Linked DNA regions of Salinivibrio kushneri. The protein of the gene in region 2 interacts with the protein of the main gene of each other region in a pairwise test. Links are inferred from orthologs where the notes say so. Each region holds a gene or a part of one and is shown on either strand. Other genes may lie near its edges.

Region 1 (5,644 bases), 510 kb from region 2 along the record:
TGGTCGGCTTTCCAGGCGTTCATCACAAAGGTATCGTTGACGGACACACAGACAATGTCATCAACGCCGTATTGTTGGAACACCGGATATAGCTCGTTATAGCGTGGCAGGTGTGATGACGAACACGTGGGGGTGAACGCACCTGGCAGGCTGAATACAATCACGGTTTTATTGGCAAAAATGTCATCGGTGGTAACGTCTTTCCACTGGTCGCCTTCGCGAGTGCGGAATGTTACTTGTGGTACTGGCTGACCTTCTTTTGTTGCTGTCATGGTGATGTCCTTTCTTGATTTAAGTTTGTGGGCGAATGTGTCGCCGCGTTTTGATGGGAGTAGTATTACCGATTGCAATTGATAGCTCTAATCGCTTAATGCTATGGTTTTGATAGTTATCCTCTATAGAAGAGACAAAGATGAACATTCGTGACTTGGAGTACTTGGTCGCTTTGGCCGAACACCGACATTTTCGTAAAGCGGCAGAAGCGTGCTTTGTCAGCCAGCCGACCTTGAGTGGTCAAATCCGAAAGCTGGAAGATGAATTGGGTGTGAGTTTGTTAGAGCGAACCAGTCGCCGTGTGTTGTTCACCGATGCCGGTATGAGGTTAGTACAACAGGCACGTAACGTCTTGCGGGAAGTCACAATTTTGACCGAATTGGCTAGTGAGCAAGGGGAAAGCATGACAGGCCCTTTGCATATCGGCTTAATTCCTACTGTGGGGCCTTATTTACTGCCAAAGATCATTCCTATGCTGCGCGACCGTTTTCCTGATCTGGAGCTGTTTATTCACGAAGGTCAGACGCAGCAGTTAGTGCAGCAATTGGAAGAGGGCAAACTCGATTGCATCATTTTGGCCTCTGTAGAAGAAACCCAGCATTTAAAAGAGCTGCCACTTTATGATGAGCCGATGCTGCTTGCCGTGAACGAAAAACACCGTCTCGCCGATTGTGCAGAAGTAGCTTTGGATGTGCTGCAAGGAGAGACCTTGTTAATGCTGGGCGATGGGCATTGTTTGCGCGATCAGGCGATGGGCTTTTGCTTTAAAGTGGGGGCGCGTGAAGATCAGCGCTTTCGCGCCACCAGTTTAGAAACCTTGCGGAATATGGTTGCGGCAGGGAGTGGGATCACCCTATTGCCGCAGCTATCGGTGCCTGCCGATAAGCGAGATGGTGTGGTGTATATACCCACCACCTCACCAACACCATCTCGTCAAATTACTCTCGACTACCGTCCTGGCTCGCCGCTACGAGGACGTTATGAGCAGCTGGCTGATGCTATCCATGAACAAATGACCGCCGTGATGCATGATCGGGGTTGCCGCTAACTTGTCGCGTTATGTGTATATAAAAAGGCGCCCGCATGATGCGGGCGCCTTGATGTTACGTTGCTATTGACGATGCAACAGAGTTAGAACAGGGATTCTGTTTCTGACTCATAAATATTGCCATCAGATTGCGATGAGACATATTCAGTCGGCTCGGTCCCTTTTACAAAGTACTCGAACATCGAAGTATGATCGGTTTTTCGAGTCAACAGCCCTGTTTCGCGGTCAATACGCACTTTAACAATGCCAGGTGGGACGGTTTTATTCTGCTCAGGGACGTCCGCGAGTGCATGCTGCATAAAATCAATCCACGCGGGCTCGGCGGTTTTTGCCCCTGACTCTGCCCCGCGAATAGGCTGACGGTCGTCGCCCAAATTGGCATTGCGAGTGGTGCGGCCAAGCTTGCGAGAGTGATCATCAAAGCCCACCCATACCGTGGTCACAATGCCTGGGCCGTAGCCCGTGTACCACGTATCCTTGGAGTCATTGGTGGTACCGGTTTTACCACCAATATCACGCCGTTTGAGCGCTTGCGCGCGCCAGCCGGTGCCATTCCAGCCTGTCCCATAGCGCCAATCGCCGCCGCCCCAGATATTGCTTTGCATCATTTCACGTACCAAAAACGCATTCTGCTCATCAATCACTTGCTTGGCATGGCGCTGGGTAGTGGTGTCATCTTGCGCGAGCAAGTTCTGCTCATTAAACGGATTGGCCTCTTCCGTTTGCTGCTCGCAATTATCACAAATCACCGGTGGGTTAGCGCGATAAATCTCTTCACCGAATGGGGTTTCGACCCGATCAATGATAAAGGGCTCCATAAAATAGCCACCATTGGCAAACACGCTAAAGCCCTGTGCCATTTCAACCGGTGTCAAGCTGCCTGCACCAAGTGCAATGGCTTCTGCGCGCGGCAAGTCATCACGCTTAAAGCCAAAGCGGGTGAGGTAGTCGAGTGCGTCATCCAATCCCACGCGACGCAGCACCCGCACGGCCATCACGTTTTTCGATTGCGCCAGTCCAAGGCGAGCCCGCAGTGGTCCTTCATAACGTGGTGGTGAATTTTTCGGCCGCCAGGCCACACCCTGGCTGCGATCCCAGCGGTTAATCGGCGCATCATTAATCAAGGTGGCGAGTGTCATGCCTTCGTGCACGGCGGCGGAATAAATAAATGGTTTGATACTCGAGCCCACCTGGCGCACTGACTGTGTGGCACGGTTGAACTTGCTATGGACAAAGTTAAAGCCGCCCACCAAGGCTTTGATTGCCCCCGTTGAGGGTGACATAGAGACCAGTGCAGTGTTGGTGGTAGGGACTTGGGCCAAATGCCAGCTGTCATCGACTTGGCGAATAAACACTTGCTGACCACTGGCGAGGAACTCATCAGCACGCTTGGGCGCTGGGCCTTGGCGACTGTCAGTAATATAAGGCCGCGCCCAGTCTAGTCCCTCCCAGGGCAGTTCGATTTCACGGCCATTGGGTCCGACAACCTGTGCCGATTTAGCTTGAACATCAATCACGACGGCGGGCTCTAAGGGGCCGTAGCTGGGTTGATTGGCAAGATGGTCAACAATGCGCTGGTGCTGCCAGCGTTGGCTAGGCGCTTGCCATAAGGTCGCAACTGGACCACGGAACCCATGGCGGCGATCGTAGGCGAGAATGTTTTCCACTGCCGCCTCGTTAGCAGCCCGTTGCTTGTCAGCATCGACACTGGTGAAGATACGCACACCGGAGGTGTAGGCGTCGTCGCCGAACTGTTCGACTGCCCATGCACGTGCCATCTCGGCAACATAAGGTGCGGAAAGCTCGATTTCAGCGCCATGATAGCTCGCCACGATAGGTTCATTTTTGGCTTGCTGATATTCTGCGTTGGAAATGTAACCCTCTTTGAGCATCCGTCCGAGTACAACGTTGCGTCGCTCTGTCGCCCGTGACAGAGAATATAACGGGTTCATGGTGGAGGGCGCTTTGGGTAATCCGACAATCACTGCCATTTCGCTCAAGGTCAGTTGATCGAGGGTTTTACCAAAATAAACCTGTGCGGCCGCGCCGACCCCGTAAGCACGATAGCCTAAGAAGACTTTGTTGAAATAAAGCTCAAGGATCTCTTCTTTGTTCAGTAGCTGCTCGATATGCACGGCGATAAAAATTTCTTTTATCTTGCGCATAATCCGCTTTTCGTTAGAGAGGAAGAAGTTACGTGCCAGCTGCTGTGTAATGGTACTGGCCCCTTGCTTGGCCGTACCAGACATGGCCACCACCACCGCGGCGCGCACAATACCGATTGGGTCAATCCCTGGATGTTGGTAAAAGCGACTGTCTTCTGTGGCAATCAATGCATCAATCATCGGTTGAGGGATGTCCTCGAGCATGACGGGGATGCGACGCTTTTCACCGAACTGGGAGATCAACTCACCATCGGTGCTATAGACCTGCATCGGAGTCTGCAGCTCGACATTTTTTAGTGTCGCCACATCGGGGAGGTCAGGTTTTACATACAGGTAAAACCCAAAGATTGTAGTGACTCCAAGCACTGTGCAAACCAGTGCAAAGATAAGCAAACGCTTTATGAACTTCACCTGAGATTTCCCGTTTTGTTGCCGTTGAGCCGTTCAATAATCATACGTGAGTAGTATAAAGGCACCAGCATTAAAAATAACCCGTGATGAGGCCAGTTTTGTAAATACTGACTTCACGCTGACGTTGGGAGCCTAACACGAAATGATGCGAAGTTCGGCAGTTTTAGGTCTCGCTTTGGGGCAACAGACCAGTTATGCGGTGGCCATTAAGCCATCATCCGCGACTCAGCAGGTATTAAGCTTTCACACACTAACAGCCTGTCACGATGACAGCTTGGTTGAGTCGATCAAAACATTGAAAGCAACCATGCTCGACCCGCTACCTTGGTACCAGCGCTGGATGGCGACTGTGGTGATTGGTGTCGAAGATGACACGGTGATCAGCAAAACATTGACGGCGGCGGATGTTGATGATCCGTTAGAGCAAGAAACGACGGTCGGGCAGGCACTAAGCCAAGCACTCAATATGGACATCAGTGATCTCCTGTTCGACTTCTCTAAAAAAGACGTCGGGGCGCAGCCAGGAGACGCACATTATCAGGTGATCGCGTGTCGCCAATCCGCGTTAGCGCCCATCCTCGCTGCCTGTCGCCAAGCCAAACTAAACGTGCGTGTGGTGGACCGACAACAGCATGGTCTTCAAGCCTTGTATAAGGCGTTAGTAGCCTATCATCAACCCAGTGTTTGGCCACTTTGGTTACATTTATGTGCGGAGGCACTGACGGTAACCGGAAAACGCAGCGATGGGGAGGATTATCAGCAACGATTATCGCTGACCTCACCGAGACAGACAGACGCCGGTGATCTGTCCCACCAAGTGCTATGCCAACACATTGAACATGCTTATCAGGCCTACCTGACTCAAGCTGGTCGTCACTCAGAGGCCAGCGTTTGGTTAAGTGGTGATTGGCCGGAGAGTCTGCGCTCTCCCGCCCAGATAGCGTGCCACTTAATCAACCCCGGTGCGCCGTTTGGTTGTGAAAATTTGAACGCCCCTGCCTGTGTGGCGCTTGGACTGGCTCTGCGAGGTGCTCAATGATGGCCATCAACTTATTACCGTGGCGGGCACAAGCACAGCGTCGCCAACAGCGTGCTTTCGCCATTACCACGCTCATGGTCGTGGTGGTAACACTCCTGCTTGGCTGGACGGTCACAACAGTGCAGCAGCATAGGATAGAGAGCCAGCAAGGACGTAACCAACAGCTTGAACAAGGTATCAAGCAGTTTAAAAAAACCTTGGCTCAGTTTGAGCAACAAGATACGCAGCGTCGTGCGTTGCAGTCGCGATTGGGGTTAGTTAACCAATTGCAGCAACAGCGTAATAATGTGACTGCCGTGCTCAATTTTATTCCTCGTGTGATGCCTCCTGGGGCGTACCTTACCCGCATCGCGCAACAAGCGGAGCGTATTAGTCTGGAAGGCTGGGTTCACTCTAACGCGGAGCTTGCGCGTTTACTGGCGTCACTGGAAGCGGACCAAGCCGTAGACGAGCTTGATATAGAGACAGTCGTCACCAATGGCAAGGCGGTTGGACCCAATAAACGTTTCACGCTCAGCTTTTCCTTTACCCAGTATGTGGCCCCCGAGCGGCCAAGTGGCGAGGAGGATGCATCGTGATCGAATTAGACTGGCGACACCTCCCTTTTGCACCGCTGTGGGTCAAACTGAGTGTATGGACAATATTGGGCGGGATGATCTTAGGCCTCATGTGGGTTGTGGTGATTGAACCTCAGCATGTTCAATGGCG
Region 2 (4,179 bases):
GCGCATCGCTTGTTGCGCTTTTTCTCGATCATAAAAAGGACCAAAGCGAACACGATAAACGGTATCACGGCGGGCAATATGTGTAGGTAGACCATGGGTTTTCGCCAATTGTTCCGCTGTTTGATTGGCTTTTAGGCCATTCGATAGCGCGGCGAGTTGTACATAATAGGCATGATGGCGAGCGGAGTGCCATTCGTCATCCGCTGGTTTGCTCGGCGTTAGGAGGCGCAAGGACACGGGGGCGGTGCCCGTTTTTAGGACATCCAGCTTTTTGGCGGCAGCATAACTCAGGTCTATCAAGCGTTTATTGTGAAAGGGCCCACGATCGTTGACGCGTACAATCGCTGTTTTACCGTTATTCTGGTTAGTGACTTCCACGTAACTGGGCAGCGGAAGGGTTTTGTGCGCCGCAGACATGGAGTACATATCATACACTTCACCATTGGAGGTGCGATGGCCATGAAATTTCTCACCGTACCAAGAAGCAATCCCCGCCTCTCGGTAGCCTTTTGGATCACGTAAGATTTGGTAGCGCTGACCATTTAACGTGTAATCCTTGTTACCTGCGAGGCTGTAGGGCTCATATCTGGGTTGTGCGTTTTCTGCGTGAATAACTTGTGGCACCGTCTCAGGTGCTTTATCACTGTGCATGTCGTAGCGACCTTGTTGACTGCTGCATGCACTTAATAAGACGATAGCGCTAGAAATGATAATAGCTCGCATGTTTATGCCCTGGATAACATTTTACGATGAGTGTGAATAGACATCAGAATGCCAAAACCGGCCATCAAGGTGACCATGGAGGTGCCACCATAACTGATAAGCGGTAAGGGTACCCCAACCACAGGAAGAATGCCGCTGACCATGCCAATATTGACAAAAACATAAACAAAAAAGCTTAAAACGATACTGCCTGCCATCATTCGGCCAAATGCCGTTTGGGCGCGGCTGGCGAGCATCAGCCCTCGGCCAATCAAAAAGAGATACAAAGCCAGCAACACGCAGACACCAATCAACCCCCACTCTTCAGCGATGACGGCAAAAATAAAGTCGGTGTGCCGCTCAGGGAGAAACTCCAATTGGGACTGTGTCCCTTGCAACCAGCCTTTGCCGCTTAAGCCACCAGAACCAATAGCAATCTTAGACTGAATGATATGATAGCCCGCCCCCAAGGGATCGGACTCTGGGTTAAACAGGGTGAGTACGCGGGTGCGCTGATAGTCGTGCATCAGGAAAAACCAAAGCACAGGGACAAAACTGGCAAGCGCAATCACTGCTGCTGTAATAATTTTCCAGCTAATCCCGGCCAGAAACAAAACAAACACCCCTGAGGCGGCAATCAGTATTGATGTTCCCAAGTCGGGTTGCTTGGCAATCATAATAGTGGGAACAAACAGTAACACCAGCGCAATCAGCAAGTGGGTAAACTTGGGGGGGAGCGGGTCTTTGCCAATAAAGCGCGCCAGCATGAGCGGTACCGCAAGTTTAATGATCTCTGATGGCTGGAAAGTGACAAAACCGAGATCGAGCCAACGTTGTGCCCCTTTTGCGGTCTCGCCCACCAACAAAACGGCGGCCAGCAACACCACACCGATCGCATACAAATACGGCGCCCAAAATTCATAGTGACGAGGCGGTACTTGGGCAAGGGCGAACATGACAGCCAAAGCCAATAACATACGAATGGCCTGGCGTTCCATCATCACCATGCTTTGCCCACTGGCGCTATACATCACCACAAGCCCGAAGCCCATGAGTAATAGAATACCGACGAGCATCGGCAAGTCGAGGTGCAAGCGATCGAACAAAGAGCGTTTCGCGCTGACTTGGGCAAGTGAACTCATTGTTTAGCCTCTTTTGTCTCTTTGTCTTCTAACAAAATATGGTCGAAGATGCGGCGGGCAATAGGGCCACCGTTGCTCGAACCACCGCCAGCGTTTTCGAGTACCATAGAGACAGCGACTTCTGGGCTTTCAAAGGGCGCAAAACCGATGAAAAGTGCATGATCTCGCAGGTGTTCAGCAATTTCGTCCGCGTTATATTCTTCGTCTTCACCCAGCCCGAATACCTGCGCGGTACCTGATTTCCCGCCAGATAAATATTCCGCTGAACGGAATGAACGACGCGCGGTTCCTTTGCGGCCGTGGTTAACCAGTTGCATGCCTTTGAGGCCAACATCCCAATATTTATCGTCGACGCCTTTAATCGGAGGAAAGGGCTCGGCGTCGGGCTTGTGGGTGCCGTGTTCATCGCGTGTTTTGTTTAATAGTTTGGGCGCTTTGACTTCGCCACGGTTGATCAGCACCGTTAATGCTTTAACGATCTGCATCGGGGTTGCCGTCCAATAGCCTTGTCCAATCCCGACTGGAATCGTGTCACCTTTGTACCAAGGTTGGCGGTAGCGGCTCATCTTCCATTCGCGGTTAGGCATATTAGCGCTGCTTTCTTCTTGAATGTCGATGCCTGTGTATTGGCCAAAGCCAAACTTTTCCATCCACATAGAGAGTTTATCGATCCCCATGTCATAAGCAATTTGATAGAAGAAGGTATCAACTGACTCCTCGATCGATTGCACGATGTTTACGCGTCCGTGGCCCCACGGCAGCCAATCGCGGAAGGGGCGAGTGTCTGAGTTGGGGATCCGCCAATAACCTGGGTCATTACGCGTGGTTTTGGTGGTGACCACACCTTCTTCTAAAGCGGCGACAGCAATGAAAGGTTTCACCGTCGAGGCGGGGGGATAAATGCCAAGAGTGGCGCGATTTACCAAGGGACGATCTTTATCGTTCAGCAGCTGCCGGTATTGCTTGCCAGAAATACCGTGCACAAATAAGTTAGGATCATAGCTTGGGGTGGAGACCATGGCCAAGACACCCGAGGTGTCAGGGTCGACGACGACCACTGCACCTCTGCGATCCCCAAGGATGCCGCGCACATAGAGCTGCAGGTCAATGTCGAGGTTAAGAATCAGATCTTTGCCCGGCTGCGGCGGTACATATTTAAGTGTACGTATCACACGGCCACGGCTGTTCACCTCAACTTCTTGGTAGCCGGCTTTACCATGCAGTGTTGACTCGTAGTATTTTTCAATCCCTAGCTTGCCAATATCTCGGGTTGCTTTGTAGTTATTGAGCACCCCTTTTTGTCTTAGCTTGGCAATATCGCGATCATTAATCTTGGCGACATATCCGAGCACATGGGTGAGTGCGTCACCATAGGGATAATGGCGCTTTAAGTAGGCTTTGATTTCCACCCCAGAAAACTGATGCTGGTGCGCGGAAAAAATCGCGACTTCTTTGTCGGTGAGCTGAGTTTTCAATGCCACGGCATTAAAACGTCGCGAGCGGCGACGCTCTTTCTGGAAGCGCGTAATGTCTTTGTCGGTCAATGAAAGTAAGTCTTTTAGCTGAGCCAGGGTTGCCGGCATATCATCGACTTGTTCAGGGGTCACTTCTAAGTGATAAACGGGGCGGTTTTCAGCCAGTAACTTTCCGTTGCGATCGTAAATAAGCCCGCGGTTAGGGGCGACGGGGACAACTTTGATACGGTTATCGTTCGAGCGTGTTTGGTAGTCTTGGTGCTCGGTCACCTGAATATGATAAAGGTTAGTCAGGAGCACCCCAACCAGCGCCATAATACCGACAAAACAGACGATAGCGCGTCGTACAAACAAGGCCGCCTCGGCGCTGTGGTCTCGGATTTCAACTCGTTGGCGCTTCATCTTTGCTTATTCTCGATGATACGGATGATTGGTGGTCAAGCTCCACGCGCGATACAGGCTCTCGGCCATAATGATGCGCACTAGCGGGTGGGGGAGGGTCAGTGGTGACAGTGACCAGCTTTGCTCGGCGGCGGCTTTACACTGTGGCGCGAGCCCTTCTGGCCCACCGATCAAAATGGCGACATCGCGGCCATCAAGCTTCCACTTTTCCAATTGGTTAGCCAATTGCGGTGTATCCCAAGGCTTGCCGGGAATATCGAGTGTTACAATGCGGCTGCCACGACTGACCGCCGCCAGCATGGCTTCCCCTTCTTTTTGCAAGATGCGGGCAATGTCGGCATTTTTGCCACGCTTGCCGGCTGGCACTTCAATCAGCTCGAGTGGCATGTCTTTCGGAAAGCGGCGTTGGTATTCTTCAAAGCCTTGCTCTACCCATTTAGGCATTTTATTGCCGACCG

What was found. Proteins that work in one complex are often made in the same cells at the same time.
Region 1: the proteins of mrdA (region 2) and N8M53_RS01020 interact in binary tests that used the Escherichia coli proteins (3 or more experiments, as listed by UniProt). The link is inferred for Salinivibrio kushneri from one-to-one orthologs.

What each region holds. Positions count from the first base shown.
Region 1 is NZ_CP114588.1:208,210-213,853, forward strand. The notes cover bases 1,152-4,232. They hold N8M53_RS01020 (penicillin-binding protein 1A), read right to left. Parts: upstream 3,898-4,232; coding sequence 1,405-3,897; downstream 1,152-1,404. Other genes in these bases: oxyR (DNA-binding transcriptional regulator OxyR), read left to right, coding at 1,152-1,321; N8M53_RS01025 (hypothetical protein), read left to right, coding at 4,040-4,232. In the rest of the region: N8M53_RS01010 (glutathione peroxidase), read right to left, coding at 1-272; more of oxyR, read left to right, coding at 413-1,151; more of N8M53_RS01025, read left to right, coding at 4,233-4,936; N8M53_RS01030 (PilN domain-containing protein), read left to right, coding at 4,933-5,514; N8M53_RS01035 (type 4a pilus biogenesis protein PilO), read left to right, coding at 5,511-5,644. UniProt on the Escherichia coli protein: Cell wall formation. Synthesis of cross-linked peptidoglycan from the lipid intermediates.
Region 2 is NZ_CP114588.1:722,270-726,448, forward strand. Bases 1,282-4,179 are described here. They hold mrdA (penicillin-binding protein 2), read right to left. Parts: upstream 3,722-4,179; coding sequence 1,841-3,721; downstream 1,282-1,840. Other genes in these bases: rodA (rod shape-determining protein RodA), read right to left, coding at 1,282-1,844; rlmH (23S rRNA (pseudouridine(1915)-N(3))-methyltransferase RlmH), read right to left, coding at 3,728-4,179. In the rest of the region: N8M53_RS03535 (septal ring lytic transglycosylase RlpA family protein), read right to left, coding at 1-723; more of rodA, read right to left, coding at 726-1,281. UniProt on the Escherichia coli protein: Catalyzes cross-linking of the peptidoglycan cell wall. Responsible for the determination of the rod shape of the cell. Is probably required for lateral peptidoglycan synthesis and maintenance of the correct diameter during lateral and centripetal growth.